One region of the Spirillospora sp. NPDC048823 genome, then DNA from elsewhere that is predicted to be linked to it. Evidence: predicted binding sites of a transcription regulator. Region 1 holds the regulator's gene; each other region holds the start of a gene.
The links. Region 1 encodes HrcA, which represses chaperone genes, less so after heat shock. Its sites were predicted from a motif close to TTGGCACTCTCNNNNNGAGAGTGCCAA; they were not measured.
Positions count from the first base shown of each region.

Region 1 (5,403 bases):
AGCACCACCCGCGCAGGTGCTGCTTTCATTGCATCGCCCTCCTCCTTCGGGCCTGGCGGCCCTCCACCGTCGGGCAATGCGTGCGATCGCCAGCATCGCTCCGAACTCGCCTGGCGGCTCGCTGCGCGATCAGATTCTCGCATGCCCGAAACCGCCTTCGGACGTGATCGCGAGACCCGGGGCCGCCGTGCGGCGGGGCGGTCGCCCGTGTCGTCGCGGCCGGTGACCGGCGCCGCCGCACCGGGCGGCTCCCGTGGCCGCGGTCGTGCGACACGGCGGGGGTTGCTTTGCCTGGGCGCAGATGTCTGTACGGTCGGACGGGTACCGTGCCGATCAACCGACCTGACGACCTCCCGGAGGTAGCGTGACCCACCCCGAGCAGGTTCTGCGTTCCCCGAAGGAGCGGGAGACGGTGAACGGCGCCGTCCGCGCGCTGCGGTCCGCCGCCCCGTCGGGCTGGGAGCGGCTCGATTTCGAGTTCCGCGCGACGGTCGGCATCGACAGCGCCTCGTTCGAGGTCGAGGGGCCGGACGGCGAGCGCCGCCAGGCGATGCCCCCGGGGCAGGCCGTGGGGAAGATGGACGAGCTCCGCCGCGTCATGTACCGGCGCGGCAAGGGCGCCTGGTTCACCGCGCGGCTGCAGATCGAACGTTCGGGCCATTTCAGCGCCGAGTTCGACTACGACGGCGAACCCGACTTCAACCCGCCCCTCACCTCGTCCGCCTACGCCCTGGACCTGGACCGGTTTCCCCGCAGCGAGGAGCACATCCCCGACTGGCTCCGTGACAGGCTCCGCGAGGACTCGGCGGACTGAGCAGGGGGTTGGGCCGGGCAGACTGGGAGGGTGCCTTCCACACTGCCCGATGGTGATCCCGTGCCCGCCGACGGGGCGTTGCCCGGTGGTGCCCTGGAGGGGTTGGGGACGCGGCCGTTCGCGTTCTATGTGCACGTGCCGTTCTGCGTGACGCGGTGCGGTTACTGCGACTTCAACACGTACACGGCGACGGAGCTCGGGCCGGGCGCCGGCCGCGATTCCTACGCCGACACCGCCATCGGTGAGGTTCGCATGGCCCGGCGGGTGCTGGGCGACGTGGATCTGCCCGTTGAGACGGTGTTCGTGGGCGGTGGTACACCGACCTTGCTGCCGGCGGACGATCTGGGGCGCGTCCTGGAAGTGATCGACGCCGAGTTCGGGCTTGCGCCGGGCGCGGAGGTCACCACGGAGGCGAATCCCGAATCCGTGGACGAGGCGTATGTGGCCCGGCTGCGGGACGTCGGGTTCACCCGGATCTCCTACGGCATGCAGAGCGCGCGCGAGCACGTGCTGGCCGTTCTGGAACGCAGCCATACGCCGGGGCGCGTCCCGCAGGTCGTGGAGTGGACGCGTAAGGCGGGGTTCGAGCACGTCAATCTCGACCTCATCTACGGGACGCCGGGGGAGACCCACGACGACTGGAGAGCCTCGCTGGAGGCGGCCCTGGCCGCGGAACCCGACCACGTGTCGGCGTACGCGCTCATCGTCGAGGAGGGCACACGGCTGGCGGCGCAGGTGAGGCGGGGAGAGCTGACCGCGCCCGACGACGACGCCATGGCCGACCGCTACCTGATCGCCGACGAGATGCTGGGCGCGCACGGCCTGCACTGGTACGAGATCTCCAACTGGGCCGCCGACCCCGGCGCCGCCTGCCGGCACAACATGCTCTATTGGACGGGCGCGGACTGGTGGGGCGTCGGACCCGGCGCGCACAGCCACGTCGGCGGAACCCGGTGGTGGAACGTCAAGCATCCCGCCGCGTACGCCGCACGTCTCGCGGAGGGGACCACCCCGGCGCACGCCAGGGAGGTCCTGGGCGGGGACGACCGGCGCATCGAGCGGATCATGCTCGAACTGCGGCTCGCCCAGGGCTGCCCCGCCGGGCTGCTGGACGGCGGGGCCGTCCGGCGGGCCATCGGCGACGGGCTGGTCGAAGCCGCGCCGTACGAGGAGGGCCGCGTGGTGCTCACCCTGCGCGGACGCCTTCTGGCGGACGCGGTCGTCCGCGATCTGACCTGATTCAGGGGGCCGTGACGAAGTCGATGAGTTCCTCGACGCGGCCCAGCAGGGCGGGTTCCAGGTCCGTGTAGCTGCTGACCGAGCCCAGGATCCGCTTCCAGGCCGCGCCCGTGTCGTCACCCCAGCCGAGTTCGGCGACGACGCCGTCCTTCCAGGGGATGCCGCGGGGGATGCGCGGCCAGGCCCGGATGCCGACGGACGCGGGCTTGACCGCCTCCCAGATGTCGATGAACGGATGTCCGGTGACCAGGACGTGCGGGGAGGAGATCCGGGCGGCGATCCGGGATTCCTTGGAGCCCTCCACGAGATGGTCGACGAGGACCCCGAGGCGGCGCTCCTCGTCCGGGCCGAACTCCTCGACGATGGCGGGCAGGTCGTCCACGCCTTCGAGGTACTCCACGACGACGCCCTCGACCCGCAGGTCGTGCCCCCAGATCTTCTCGACCAGCTCGGCGTCGTGGACGCCCTCCACGTAGATGCGGCTCTCCTGCGCCACCTGGGCCCGCAGGCCCCCGACGGCGATCGAGCCGGACGCGGAACGCGCGGGCCCCCTGGGCGCGGCCTCGGGCCGCACGAGCGTCACGGGTTCGCCGTCGATGAGGAAGCCCGACTTCTCCAGCGGGAACACGCGCCGCTTGCCGAACCGGTCTTCGAGGGTGACGCCGAACTTGTCGCAGCCGACGACGGCGCCGCAGAAGCCGCTGCCGGGGTCCTCGGCGACCAGGCCGGGCTCCGCCGGGACCTCGGGGATCCGGCCCTTGAGGGGCCTGCGCCAGTCGCCTGCCAGCACGTCGTTTCCATATTTCTTACTCCGCACGGGTCCGCACATTAACCCGGTCGGACGCCCGCGCGCCGTCGTCCCTCGTCCCTCGGCGTGGCGGCGCCGTCCGATACGGGTAGGATCGCGCAGCCGTACGGGGGGTGTGCTCGGGCACTCCAGAGCGCCCCCGCGGGTCGTACACTTGGCACTCGGGAGTTATGAGTGCCAGCAACGCGGGGGCGGACGATCGGGGGCCCATGGACGGGGACGAAGGAGGTGACACGGTGCTGGACGACCGGAAACTCGCGGTCCTGCGCGCCATAGTCGAGGACTATGTCTCCACCAATGAGCCGGTGGGGTCCAAGGCGCTCGTGGACCGGCACAACCTCGGCGTGTCCTCCGCCACCATCCGCAACGACATGGCGGTGCTGGAGGAGCAGGGGTACATCGCCCAGCCGCACACCAGCGCCGGGCGCGTCCCCACCGACAAGGGCTACCGGCTGTTCGTCGACCGGCTGTCCACGATCAAGCCGCTGTCGGTCGCCGAGCGCCGCGCGATCGAGACGTTCCTGTCCGGCGCCTACGACCTCGACGACGTCGTCGGCCGGACGGTGCGGCTGCTCGCGCAGCTCACCCGGCAGGTCGCCGTCGTGCAGTACCCGTCGCTGACCCGCTCGTCGGTGCGGCACGTCGAACTGGTGCCCGTCGCCGAGGGCCGGCTGCTGCTCGTCCTGATCACGAACACCGGGCGGGTGGAGCAGCGGGTCATCGAGACCAGCGGCACCGTCTCCGAGGAATCGATCGGGCACCTGCGGGCGTTGCTCAACACGTGCCTGGACGGGCTCGGCCTCGGCGACGTCCCGACCGCGGTGGCGGACCTGCCCGAGAAGGTGGTCCAGGCGGACCGGCCGCTCGCGGCGGCGGTGCTGTCGGTGCTCCTGGAGACGCTCGTCGAAAAGCATGAAGAGAAGATCGTCTTCGCCGGTGCGGCCAACCTCGCCGCCGTGGACTTCTCGCCCAGCCTGCGGGAGGTTCTCGTCGCGCTCGAGGAGCAGGTCATCCTGATGCGGCTGCTCGGCGAGACCGGCGATTCCTCTACAGTTACGGTGCGGATCGGCACCGAGAACCCCGACCTGGGGCTCCGATCGACTTCGGTCGTCGCCGCCGACTACGGCGTGGGCGACCTCACACTGGCCCGGCTGGGTGTGCTCGGGCCTACACGCATGGATTACCCCAGCACGATGGGAGCGGTACGGGCAGTGGCACGCTACGTGGGACAGATCCTGGCGGGGTCGTAAGTGGCCAACGACTACTACGCGACCCTGGGCGTCCGGCGGGACGCCAGCGCCGACGAGGTCAAGAAGGCCTACCGCCGGCTCGCACGGGAACTCCACCCGGACGTCAACCCGGATCCGGAGACCCAGGACAGGTTCAAAGAGATCACCCAGGCGTACGAGGTGCTCTCCGACCCGAAGAAGCGCGAGATGTACGACCTCGGCGCGGACCCGTTCGCGTCCGCGTCCGCGGGCGGCGCCGGGGGATTCGGCGGCGCCGGGTTCCCGTTCAGCGACATCATGGACGCCTTCTTCGGCACGGCGGCCTCCCGGGGCCCGAGGTCGCGGGCGCGGCGCGGCCGCAACGCGACGCTGCGGGTGGAGCTCGACCTGAGCGAGACGGCGTTCGGCACGACCCGCGAGCTGTCCATCGACACCGCGGTCGCCTGCACGGCCTGCGAGGGGTCGGGCTGCGCGCCCGGCACCCACCCGGACACGTGTGAGACGTGCCACGGGCGCGGCGAGGTGCAGCAGGTGCAGCGCTCGTTCCTCGGCCAGGTCATGACGGCCCGGCCGTGCCCGGCGTGCGGCGGGTTCGGCTCGGTGATCCGCAACCCGTGCACGGAGTGCTCGGGCGACGGACGGGTCCGCACCCGGCGAACCGTCAAGGTCAAGATCCCGGCCGGTGTGGAGAACGGCATCCACATCCAGCTCGCCGGCGAGGGCGAGGTCGGTCCCGGCGGCGGCCCGCCCGGCGACCTGTTCCTGGAGATCGTGGAGAAGCCGCACCCGATCTTCGAGCGGGAGGGCGACGACCTGCACTGCACGGTCGAGATCCCGATGACGGCGGCTGCGCTCGGCACCAGCGTCACCATCGAGACCCTGGACGCCGCCGAGAGCGTCGACATCAAGCCCGGCACGCAGTCGGGGCAGGTCATCACGCTCTACAACCGGGGTGTGCGGCACCTGAACGAGAGCGGCCGCGGCGACCTGATGATCCACGTGAACGTGGAGACGCCGAACCGGCTCGACGAGGAGCAGGAGGAGCTGCTGCGGCAGCTCGCGGTGCTGCGCGGCGAGGAGCGTCCGCCCGGCAAGTTCGCGCCGGGGCAGCGCGGCATGTTCTCGCGGCTCAAGGACGTCTTCAACCAGCACTGAAGAGCAGTGGCGGCGGCCTACGACGAGGGCCGCCGCGGCGATCCGGAGCATGGCGGGTCAGGGGAGCACAGATGAGCGAAGCCCCTCACGGAGTGCGCGCGTGAGCCCGCCGGTCTTTCTTGCCGGGACGGACGCGCTGGAGCGGGGCAGCGTCGTCC
Region 1 covers NZ_JBICUT010000003.1:365,151-370,553, forward strand. Annotated here, with positions in the region: gene ACGFK0_RS09195 (hypothetical protein) at 1-29, opposite strand, end outside; gene ACGFK0_RS09200 (hypothetical protein) at 365-814, shown strand; gene hemW (radical SAM family heme chaperone HemW) at 845-2,053, shown strand; gene ACGFK0_RS09210 (DUF3097 domain-containing protein) at 2,055-2,870, opposite strand; gene hrcA (heat-inducible transcriptional repressor HrcA) at 3,098-4,111, shown strand; gene dnaJ (molecular chaperone DnaJ) at 4,112-5,245, shown strand; gene ACGFK0_RS09225 (16S rRNA (uracil(1498)-N(3))-methyltransferase) at 5,346-5,403, shown strand, end outside.

Region 2 (5,403 bases), on a different contig from region 1:
GTAGCCGTCGATCACCCGGAACTTGTAGCCGTAGCGGCTGCCGTCCAGCCGGCCGACGGGGCGTTCGGCCGCGTCCAGAAGCATGTACTGGTACCCGGCCTTCTCACCGATTTTCCGCAGTGAGCCGATCAGAGCACCGTCGGCCGTGCTCACGTGTGTATCCCCGCTCCCGGTTCCCTTTTGCGCCTGCACGGAGATCAGCGGCACACCCTGCGTGCTCTCGACGTGGACGGTCCGGCCGCTGCCCCCGCCTCCGCCGGCGGTCCTCGCCGCCCGGCGGAGCCGCGAAATGTCACGCTCTCCCGCGGTGGCGAGCAGCGTCCCGTTGCCGTCGAACACCCGGTACCGGGATTCGGCGCCCGGGACGCCGCGCGGCTGATCGACACGCAGTACGGGGGAGCTGAAGAGATCACTCATGGGTACGCATGATGCCAGCGCATCCACCCACCGGGAAATGCCGGCAGCCCATTGTGGACACCGAGCACACGAAAGGGACGGCCCGAAGGGCCGCCCCTCTCACGTCGCGTCGTTACACGTCGCCGATCAGAAGTCCATGCCGCCGGCGTCGGGCATGCCGCCCGCCGGGGCCGGGTTCTTCTCGGGCTTCTCCGCGATGACGGCCTCGGTGGTGAGGAACAGCGCGGCGATCGACGAAGCGTTCTGCAGCGCGGACCGGGTCACCTTGGCCGGGTCGAGGATCCCCGACTCGAACATGTTGACGTAGTCGCCGGTGGCGGCGTTGAGGCCCTCACCAGGAGTGAGGTTACGGACCCGCTCCACCACGACGCCGCCCTCAAGGCCGGCGTTGACGGCGATCTGCTTCAGCGGCTCCTCCAGAGCGCGCTTGACGATGTTGGCACCGGTGGCCTCGTCGCCCGTGAGCTCCAGCTTGTCGAACGCGTTGGTGCCGGCCTGCAGCAGCGCCACGCCACCTCCGGGGACGATGCCCTCCTCGACCGCGGCCTTGGCATTGCGGACGGCGTCCTCGATGCGGTGCTTGCGCTCCTTGAGCTCCACCTCGGTCGCGGCGCCGGCCTTGATCACGGCGACACCGCCGGCGAGCTTGGCCAGGCGCTCCTGGAGCTTCTCGCGGTCGTAGTCGGAGTCGGTGTTGTCGATCTCGGTGCGGATCTGGTTGACCCGGCCCGCGATCTCGTTGGCGTCACCGGCGCCGTCCACGATCGTGGTCTCGTCCTTGGTGATGACGACCTTGCGGGCGCGGCCCAGCATGTCGGTCGTGGTGTTCTCCAGCTTGAGACCCACGTCCTCGCTGATGACCTGGCCGCCGGTCAGCGTGGCGATGTCGCCCAGCATGGCCTTGCGGCGGTCGCCGAAGCCCGGCGCCTTCACGGCCACGGACTTGAAGATCCCGCGGATCTTGTTGACGACCAGGGTGGCCAGGGCCTCGCCCTCGACGTCCTCCGCGATGATCAGCAGCGGCTTGCCGGACTGCATGACGCCCTCGAGGACGGGCAGCAGGTCCTTGTTCGCCGACGCCTTGCCCTGAACGATCAGGATGTACGGGTCCTCGAGGACCGCCTCCATGCGCTCGGGGTCGGTCACGAAGTAGTGCGAGATGTAGCCCTTGTCGAAGCGCATCCCCTCGGTCAGTTCGAGCTCCAGACCGAAGGTCTGGCTCTCCTCGACCGTGATGACGCCTTCCTTGCCGACCTTGTCCATCGCCTCGGCGATCATCTCGCCGATCTGCGGGTCGCCGGCGGAGATGGAGGCCGTGGAGGCGATCTGCTCCTTGGTCTCCACGTCCTTGGCGAGCTTGGACAGCTCTTCGCTGACCCGCTCGACCGCGGACTCGATGCCGCGCTTCAGCGACATCGGGTTCGCACCGGCCGCCACGTTCCGCAGGCCCTCGCGCACCAGCGCCTGGGCCAGCACGGTGGCGGTGGTGGTGCCGTCACCCGCGACGTCGTCGGTCTTCTTGGCTACTTCCTTGACGAGCTCCGCGCCGATCTTCTCCCACGGGTCCTCAAGCTCGATCTCTTTCGCGATCGACACACCGTCGTTGGTGATCGTGGGGGCGCCCCACTTCTTCTCCAGCACGACGTTGCGGCCCTTGGGACCAAGGGTCACCTTGACGGCGTCGGCGAGCTGGTTCATGCCGCGCTCGAGGCCGCGCCTGGCATCCTCGTCGAACGCGATCATCTTTGCAGCCATAGGCTCCAGTCCTCCCGGAACAAGGTGGCTTAGACGGATCGAGCCGACGCCCGCGACGGACGGCCCCCACCGACGACTGCCATTCCGTCGCCGGCCTGAGGCCTCATCGCCCCGACCCAGACTGTGAAGTTGTCACTCTCCACAGCAGAGTGCCAACCGTTTTTTAGCACTCTACCCTGCCGAGTGCAAGCGCCGCGCATCCACGCCGGGGGAAGGTTCATCTACCTGCCCCGACCCGTTCCCACCTGCGCCGGAGTCCCGTTCGGGATCGTCACCGGTGTGTCGCCGCGCTCCACCGCGTCCGGTCATCCGTCGGTAATCACGAAACGATCGTCGAACACGGGCGCGAGGGGGAGCGGCGAAGCCGCGATCCTGTTCCGCGGCGTTCCGCGACGAGGGTAGGAGGAGCCCCCAGCGCTGCATCAATGCGCCGGTTCATGATCTCCTCATCACCGTCGATGCAGTGGGCATACGCGCTTTGGGACAACACCCGCTCATGCCCTGCCGTCCTACTGAGAACGGGCGTCGACCGCGAGTGTTTCCCAGGGGACAGACATCGGCCGCTCCAGACTCGCGTTCGCTGGAGCGGCCCGACAGGCGTCCTGGGGGCCTTATCGCCCTGTGAATCCGAGCTACTTCATGGCGCGCGGCAGGCTGCTACTCGGCGCCCTGCTGGGCGGCGGCGCCATCCGCGATTTCGTCCTGCTCCGAACCCTCGACCTCGTTGACGACGGAGTTGCCTTTGCCGCCCTTGAGGCTGGTGTTGATGTCGTCGACCTTGACCGACTCGTTCCCGACCTTCGGCGAGGCGTAAGGCGACCCGGTGACACTGCTGAAGTTCAGGTTGCCCGGGCCGGACTCGCCGACGAGGGTGGGACCGTTGTGCCCGACGTTCGAGTTCTTCACCCACTGGGCGATCTCGGACTTGCCGTCGTGCCCATTCTTGCCGTCCGACGCGGCCCGCTCGGCGCTCTGCTCCTGTGCCTCCTGCTGCTGCGGAGCGGCCTCCTGCTGCGGAGCGGCCTCCTGCTGCGGAGCGGCCTCCTGCTGGGCGGCCTCCTGCTGGGCGGCCTCCTGCTGGGCGGCCTCTTCCTGCGGAGCCTCCTGCGCTTCCAGCGTGTTGTGCTGGGCGCCCTCGGCGGACGCCTGCTCCGCGCCACCCTGCTCGGCGGCCTCCGCGCCACCCTCGCCCTCGTCCTGCTCCGAGCCCTCGACCTCGTTGACGACGGAGTTGCCGTGGCCGTTCTTGAGGCTGGTGTTGATGTCGTCGACCTTGACCGACTCGTTCCCGACCTTCGGCGAGGCGTGAGGCGACCCGGTAACACTGCTGAAGTTCAGGTTGCCCGGTCCACTTTCGCTGACATAGGTAGGACCGTTGTGCCCGATGTCCGCCTTGTCTACGACGTAGATGTGGATGTCGGCCATCGCGGAAGGGGCCGCCAACACGGTAGCCCCCATCGCGATACCGGTAACCGTCACAGCTCGCGCGATTCGATTCATGCCATTCCTTCCTGCGTGAACTATCGGCGCCCTTCTGGGCGCCCACGCATCACTACTTCCAGGAAAGATCCGACAGCAAAGAGCGTCGATAGGCCTCCACAAGATAGCGGCAGTGAATCACATACTCACGTAAGGGGATCGAATCCTCATCGCGGGCTCCTAATGATATTTCCGAATGTTAGGCAATTCTTCTGTCTTGGCAATTATGTCCCCGAATGCACGATTGTTCAGGTGGCAGGCCCGAAATGCCGGCACGTAGGGGCGTCCGTACACCACGGCGAGACGCCCGGCCGGGAATCCCGGCCGGGCGTCTCGCCAGACTCCTGGCCGAAGCCAGTTGATCAGTCGGTTCTGCGACGACCCACGAATGCGCCGTGGGCGGCGGCACCGAGTCGGCCCCGTCAGCCGCCGGCGACGGCGGGGATGATCGAGATCTGGGCGCCTTCGGGGGTGGAGGTGTCCAGGCCGTCGGCGAAGCGGACGTCCTCGTCGCCGACGTAGACGTTCACGAAGCGGCGGATCTTGCCGTTGTCGTCCAGGATGCGGGCGGAGATGCCGGAGTAGGTGGACTCCAGGTCGGCGACGACGGCGCGGAGGGTGGCGCCCTCGGCCTTCACCTCGGCCTCGCCGCCGGTGTAGGTCCGCAGGATCGTCGGGATACGGACGGACACGGTGCTCATTGGTGCTCCTCTCAGGCCAGGCCTGCGGCGCGGAACGCGTCCAGGGACGGGGCAATGTTGGCGGACGGGGCGACGACGGGTGCGACGGCGTCCAGGGTCTTCAGGCCGTCCCCGGAGTTGATGATCACGGTCTCGGCGGACGGGTCGAGCGTTCCGGCGTCGACGAGTTTGCGGAGGGTCGCGACGGTGACGCCGCCCGCGGTCTCGCCGAAGATGCCCTCGGTGCGGGCGAGCAGCCGGATGCCCTCGACGACCTGCTCGTCGGTGACGTCCTCGACGGCGCCGTTGGTGCGGCGGGCGACGTCCAGGACGTACGGGCCGTCGGCGGGGTTGCCGATGGCGAGGGACTTGGCGATCGTGTCGGGCTTCACCGGGCGGACGACGTCGTGCCCGGCCTTGAACGCGGCGGCGACCGGGTCGCAGCCGGCGGCCTGGGCGCCGAAGACGCGGTAGGGCTTGTCCTCGACGAGGCCGAGCTTGATCAGCTCCTGGAACGCCTTGTCGATCTTCGTGAGCTGGGAGCCGGACGCGACCGGGACGACGATCTGGTCGGGCAGCCGCCAGCCGAGCTGCTCGGCGATCTCGTAGCCGAGGGTCTTGGAGCCCTCGGCGTAGTACGGCCGGACGTTGACGTTCACGAACGCCCAGTCGTCCTGCTCGCCGGCGATCTCGGAGGCGAGCCGGTTGACGTCGTCGTAGTTGCCGTCGACGGTCACGAACGTCCCGCCGTACACCGCCGTCGTGATGATCTTCTGGGATTCCAGGTCGGACGGGACGAACACGGCGCTGCGGATCCCGGCGCGGGCCGCGGCGGCGGCGACGGCGTTCGCGAGATTGCCGGTGGACGGGCAGGCCAGCACTTTGAAGCCCAGTTCACGGGCGGCGGCGAGGGCCACGGCCACGACGCGGTCCTTGAACGAATGGGTCGGGTTGCCGCTGTCGTCCTTCACCCACAGGCTCTGCAGGCCGAGGCTCTCGGCGAGGTTGTCGGCGCGGACGAGGCGCGTCAGGCCGGGCTCGGTGTTGGGCGTGTCGGCCACGGTGGACGGGA
Region 2 covers NZ_JBICUT010000019.1:151,646-157,048, reverse strand. Annotated here, with positions in the region: gene ACGFK0_RS33105 (phospholipid scramblase-related protein) at 1-417, opposite strand, end outside; gene groL (chaperonin GroEL) at 544-2,172, opposite strand; gene ACGFK0_RS33095 (hypothetical protein) at 2,830-3,597, opposite strand; gene ACGFK0_RS33090 (MoaD/ThiS family protein) at 4,074-4,352, opposite strand; gene thrC (threonine synthase) at 4,364-5,403, opposite strand, start outside.
Region 2: a site for HrcA is predicted at 2,302-2,328, ahead of groL (chaperonin GroEL). Genes of this name have one in related genera too.

Region 3 (5,403 bases), on a different contig from region 1:
CGCGCGCGGGGTCGCCGAGTGGGCGGTGGGTGCGTCGTTCGCGCTGTGCCGCCATCTCGCCTGGGCCGACCGGGGCGTCCGCGCGGGCGGGTGGCCGCAGATGGAGGTGGTCGCCCGGCGGCCCCGCGAGATCCACACCCAGCGCGTAGGCATCGTCGGATTCGGCGCGATCGGCGCCGAGGCGGCGCGGCTGTTCGCGGCGCTCGGCTGCGCCGTCTCCTACTGGACGAGGCGTCCTCGTCCAGAGGCCGCGGCCAGGTTCAGGGAGCTGGACGACCTGCTGGCCACGTCCGACATCGTCGTCCTCGCCCTGCCGCTGACGGACGAGACCCGCGGGCTGATCGGTCCCGAACGTCTCGCCCTGCTGCCGGACGACGCGCTGCTGGTGAACGTGGCGCGCGGGGGCATCGTGCCGGACGACGCCATCGTCGCGGCCTTGGAGTCGGGACGGCTGGCGGGCGCGGCCCTGGACGTGTTCGACGAGGAGCCCCTTGGAGCGGACCATCCGCTCCGCACCCACGAGGACGTGCTGGTGTCTCCGCACGCGGCCGGGACGTCCGTGCAGTCACAGTTGAACCTCGTGGCGGCCGTGCGCGACAACGTCACCGCGGCCGTCGAGGGACGCGAGGTGCAGAATGTGGTCAACGGTGTGAACCCGCACGTCAGACGGCGATAACGGGGATCCCCGGCATGCCATCCCTCAACCGCAAATATGCGATCGGCCCGTGAATCTGTAGGATTCCTAAACGATCAACTTTGACGACCCCGAAGGGTGGGATGTGCATCTCGACATCTGGCTACTCCTCGGGGCCACGCTCGTACTCAGCGCCATCGTCGCGGTCAGGCTGTCCCATCGGGCCGGCCTGCCGTCCCTCCTGGCGTACATGGGCCTCGGCCTTTTCATCGGCGAGTCCGGCCCCCTCCACATCAACTTCGACGACGTCGAGCTGGCTCATACGCTCGGCTTCGCCGCGCTCGTCCTGATCCTCGCCGAGGGCGGTGTCACCACCAGCTGGCGGCACGTGCGGCCCTCGGTGCCCGCCGCCATCGCGGTGTCCACGATCGGCACGCTGATCAGCATCGTCGTGGTGGCGCTGTCCGCGATGTGGCTGGTCGACATGGACTGGCGGCCGGCGTTCCTGCTCGGTGCCGTGCTCGCCCCGACCGACGCGGCCGCCGTGTTCTCCGTGCTGCGGCGGCTACCGCTGCCGTCCCGGCTGTCCGGGCTGCTGGAGGCCGAGTCCGGCTTCAACGACGCGCCCGTCGTGATCATCGTGATCGCGCTCAGCACCCACACCAGCGCACCCCACCTCGGCGAGCTGTTCGGCCTGATGGTGTACGAGCTGGCCGCCGGCGCCCTCATCGGCATCGGCATCGCCTGGCTCGGTGCGCAGGGGCTGCGCCGCCTCGCGCTGCCCGCCTCCGGCCTCTACCCGATCGCGGTGCTGTCGCTGGCCATCGGCGCCTACGCCGTCGCGTCGCTGCTGCACGCCAGCGGGTTCCTCGCCGTTTACGTCGCCGGTGTCGTCCTCGGCAACGCCCGGCTCCCGCACCGGCCCGCCACCCGCGGCTTCGCCGAGGGCATCGCCTGGCTGGCCCAGATCGGGGTGTTCGTGATGCTGGGCCTGCTGGCCTCCCCCGGCAAACTGCCCGGCCAGATCGTGCCCGCGCTGCTGATCGGGTTCGTGCTGCTGCTGATCGCGCGTCCCGTGTCGATCGTGCTGTCCACGATCGGGTTCAAGATGTCGTGGGGCGAGAAGATGTTCGCGTCCTGGGCCGGGCTGCGCGGCGCCGTCCCGATCGTGCTCGCCACCATCCCGATGGCGCAGGGGGTCGAGTCGTCCGGCCGGATCTTCTCGATCGTCTTCACCATCGTGGTGGTCTTCACTCTGCTCCAGGGGCCCACACTGCCGCTGGCGGCGCGCTGGTGCCGGCTGGAGAGCGACGAGCAGACCCGGGAACTGGACGTGGAGGCGGCGCCGCTGGAGGAATTGCACGCCGACCTGCTGGAGGTCCGGATCCCGGCGGACTCGATGCTGAACGGCGTGGAGATCTTCGAGCTGCGGCTGCCGCCCGGCGCGTCCGTCACGCTCATCGTGCGGAACGGGTCCAGCTTCGTCCCGGAACCCACCACGCCTCTGCAAGCGGGTGACACCCTCCTGGTCGTGACCACCGACGCCGTGCGTGAGGCCACGGAACGCCGTCTGCGCGCGGTCAGCCGGAAGGGCAGGCTGGCCGGCTGGTTCGGTGAGAAGGGCATCTGACCGGTCAGGGACAGACCAGGCCGGTCAGGAACAGACCAGGGGCGAATCCTGTTTCCGCTACCGGGTAGCATTAGCAGTCGTTCACAGTGAGTGCCAGCCCGGGTCGAACCGGGCTGAGTCAGCGAGGAGGAACCGTGCCGACGTATCAGTACGTTTGCACCGAGTGCGCCGAGCCTCTGGAGGTCGTGCAGAAGTTCAGCGACGACGCGCTGACCGAATGCCCGGCTTGCCAGGGCAGGCTGCGCAAGGTCTTCTCGGCGGCGGGGATCATCTTCAAGGGGTCGGGCTTCTACCGCACCGACAGCCGCGGTTCCGGCAAGACCTCGACCGCGGGCGTCTCGTCCAACGGCTCCGCCTCGAACGGCGACTCGTCGTCGTCCGACTCCTCCAAGTCGGAGAAGTCGGAGAAGTCTTCGTCGTCTTCCTCCTCGTCCTCTGGTAGCGACTCCTCCTCGTCCTCCGGTACGGCGTCGTCCTCCTCCTCGTCCTCCGAAAAGGTCGCCTGACGCCTTTCGGAGCTCCTCCGGGCCCCGCGCACTGCAAGCCGGGAGATCCGCCGCCCCTCTGGTGCGGCCGGCGGATCTCCCGGCTTTCGCCATGCCCGGACAGCCGCATGTCCTGCACATCCTCGGTGGCGGTCGCACTGGAAGTACCGCACCGGAGATAATCGGGGATACCCTCCGGTTATCTCCTCCTGGCCATGGTGCGGACTACATCTCAGGTGGTAGCCGCGGTGGCGGCACGTGCCCCAGACGACGTAGCCCAGGTCCAATCTCACGCCGGAGGCGCCGGCGGTGCCATCCGACGACGATCTAGGGGATGAGGGTCGACCGGCAGGCCGGCTCTCTTTTCGGAAAGTGCACAGGAGAGGAACCATGAGCACACAGAGCCCGGCTCCCCCCAGAACGTGGGCGCACCGTCTGGCCGGACTGATCGCCGGCAGGCGCACCAAGTGGGCAGTCCTGGCCCTGTGGGTCGTCCTGCTCGTCGCCCTCGGCCCCCTGGCCGGCAAGCTCGGCGACGTCGAGGAGAACGACGCGGCGTCCTGGCTCCCCGCCGGAGCCGAATCGACCCAGGTCGTCGAACTGGAAGAACAGTTCCGCAAGGACGAGACGATGCTCGCGGTCGTCGTCTACGAACGCGCCGGGGGAATCACCGCCGAGGACCGCGCGAAGGCCGCCTCGGACGTCTCCGCATTGCAGAACCTGCCCGGCGCACAGAAGGTACAGGGCCCGATCCCGTCCGAGGACGGGAAAGCGCTGCAGACCCTCGTGCCCCTCACGGACGAGGACCTGACCGGCGCCGTCGACGGGGCGCGTGAACTCGCCGAGCGCGGACCTCCCGGGCTGGCCTCGCACGTCACCGGCCCCGCCGGAAGCGGCGCCGACCAGTTCGAGGTCTTCGAGACCATCGACGGGTTCCTGCTCATGGCCGCGGGCTCCGTCGTCATCGTCCTTCTGCTCATCATCTACCGCAGCCCGATGCTCTGGTTCGTGCCGGTGCTGAGCGCCCTCTTCGCCCTCGGGCTGGCCCAATCACTGGTGTATCTGCTGGCCAAGTACGGGGACCTCACCGTCAACGGCCAGAGCGCCGGAATCCTGACCGTCCTCGTCTTCGGCGTCGCCACCGACTACGCACTGCTGCTCGTCGCCCGTTATCGGGAGGAACTGCACCGCCACGAGGACCGGCACGAGGCCATGGCCTACGCGCTGCACCGCGCCGGACCCGCCATCATCGCGTCCGCCGCCACCGTCGCGGTCGGCCTGCTGTGCCTGCTGCTCGCCGAGATGAACTCCACCGCGGGCATGGGTCCCGTGGCCGCCGCGGGCGTCCTGACCGCCCTCGCCGCGATGACGACCCTCCTGCCGGCGCTGCTCGTCATCTGCGGACGGTGGCTGTTCTGGCCGCTGATCCCCCGCTACGACGTCAAGTACCTGGAGCCGGAGGCGTACGAGTCGGAGCACGGCATCTGGAGCCGGGTGGCCGGTCTCATCCGCAAGCGCCCGCGCGCGCTCTGGGCCGCCACCATGCTCGGCCTGATCGTCCTCAGCCTCGGCCTGGGCACGCTCAAGGCCGACGGCCTCTCGGACGCGGGGATGTTCACCGGACGCCCCGACTCCGTCCAGGGCACGGAGGCCGTCGCCCGGCACTACCCCGCCGGCTCGGGTTCCCCGGCCGTCGTCATCGGCTCCGCATCGGCGTCCGACAAGATCGCCGAGACCGTCCGCGGTACGTCCGGCGTCGCCCAGATCGGCGCACCGGCCACGGTGAACGGGCTGGTCAAATACGAGGCGACGCTGAAGGACGCGGCGGACGGCGAGGCCGCCCGCGCGACCATCGACCGGCTGCGCGCCGCCGTGCACGACGTCCCGTCCGCGAACGCCAAGGTCGGCGGCATGACCGCGACGTCCCTGGACATCCAGCGGGCCTCGTCCCGCGACAACAAGGTGATCATCCCGATCGTGCTGGCCGTGGTGTTCCTGATCCTCGTCGCACTGCTGCGCGCCCTCATCGCGCCGCTGCTGATGATGGGCACCGTGGTCCTGTCGTTCCTGGCCTCGCTCGGCGCCTGTGCGGTGATCTTCGAGTACGGGTTCGGGTTCGAGGGGACCGACTCCGGCTTCCCGCTGCTGGCCTTCATCTTCCTGGTCGCACTGGGCGTCGACTACAACATCTTCCTGATGCACCGCGTCCGGGAGGAATCGCAGGCCCTCGGCACCCGCCGCGGCATCCAGCGCGGCCTCACCGTCACCGGCGGTGTGATCACCTCGGCGGGCCTGGTCCTGGCGGCCACGTTCGCCTCCATGGTCACGCTGCCGCTGGTGTTCATGGTCGAGATGGGCTTCGCGGTCGCGTTCGGGGTTCTGCTCGACACCCTCATCGTCCGGTCCCTGCTGCTTCCCGCGCTGTCGTACGACATCGGGCGGCGGATCTGGGCGCCGGGCCGCCTCGCCAAGCGCGAGCCGGTCGCCGACCCGCCCAAGGTGCTCGACCCGGTCGGCTGACGCCGCCACCGACCCCGGCTCCGGCCGGGACGGGAAGGGAAGGGGGCCCGGCTTCGGCCGGGCCCCCTTCGGCTCTTCCGGTCCTGTCGGCTCTTCCGGCTTTGGACGCGGAGTTATCCACAATCGGCGGACGG
Region 3 covers NZ_JBICUT010000015.1:48,525-53,927, forward strand. Annotated here, with positions in the region: gene ACGFK0_RS28850 (NAD(P)-dependent oxidoreductase) at 1-676, shown strand, start outside; gene ACGFK0_RS28855 (potassium/proton antiporter) at 780-2,264, shown strand; gene ACGFK0_RS28860 (FmdB family zinc ribbon protein) at 2,399-2,770, shown strand; gene ACGFK0_RS28865 (MMPL family transporter) at 3,140-5,269, shown strand.
Region 3: a site for HrcA is predicted at 2,335-2,361, ahead of ACGFK0_RS28860 (FmdB family zinc ribbon protein). Genes of this name have one in related genera too.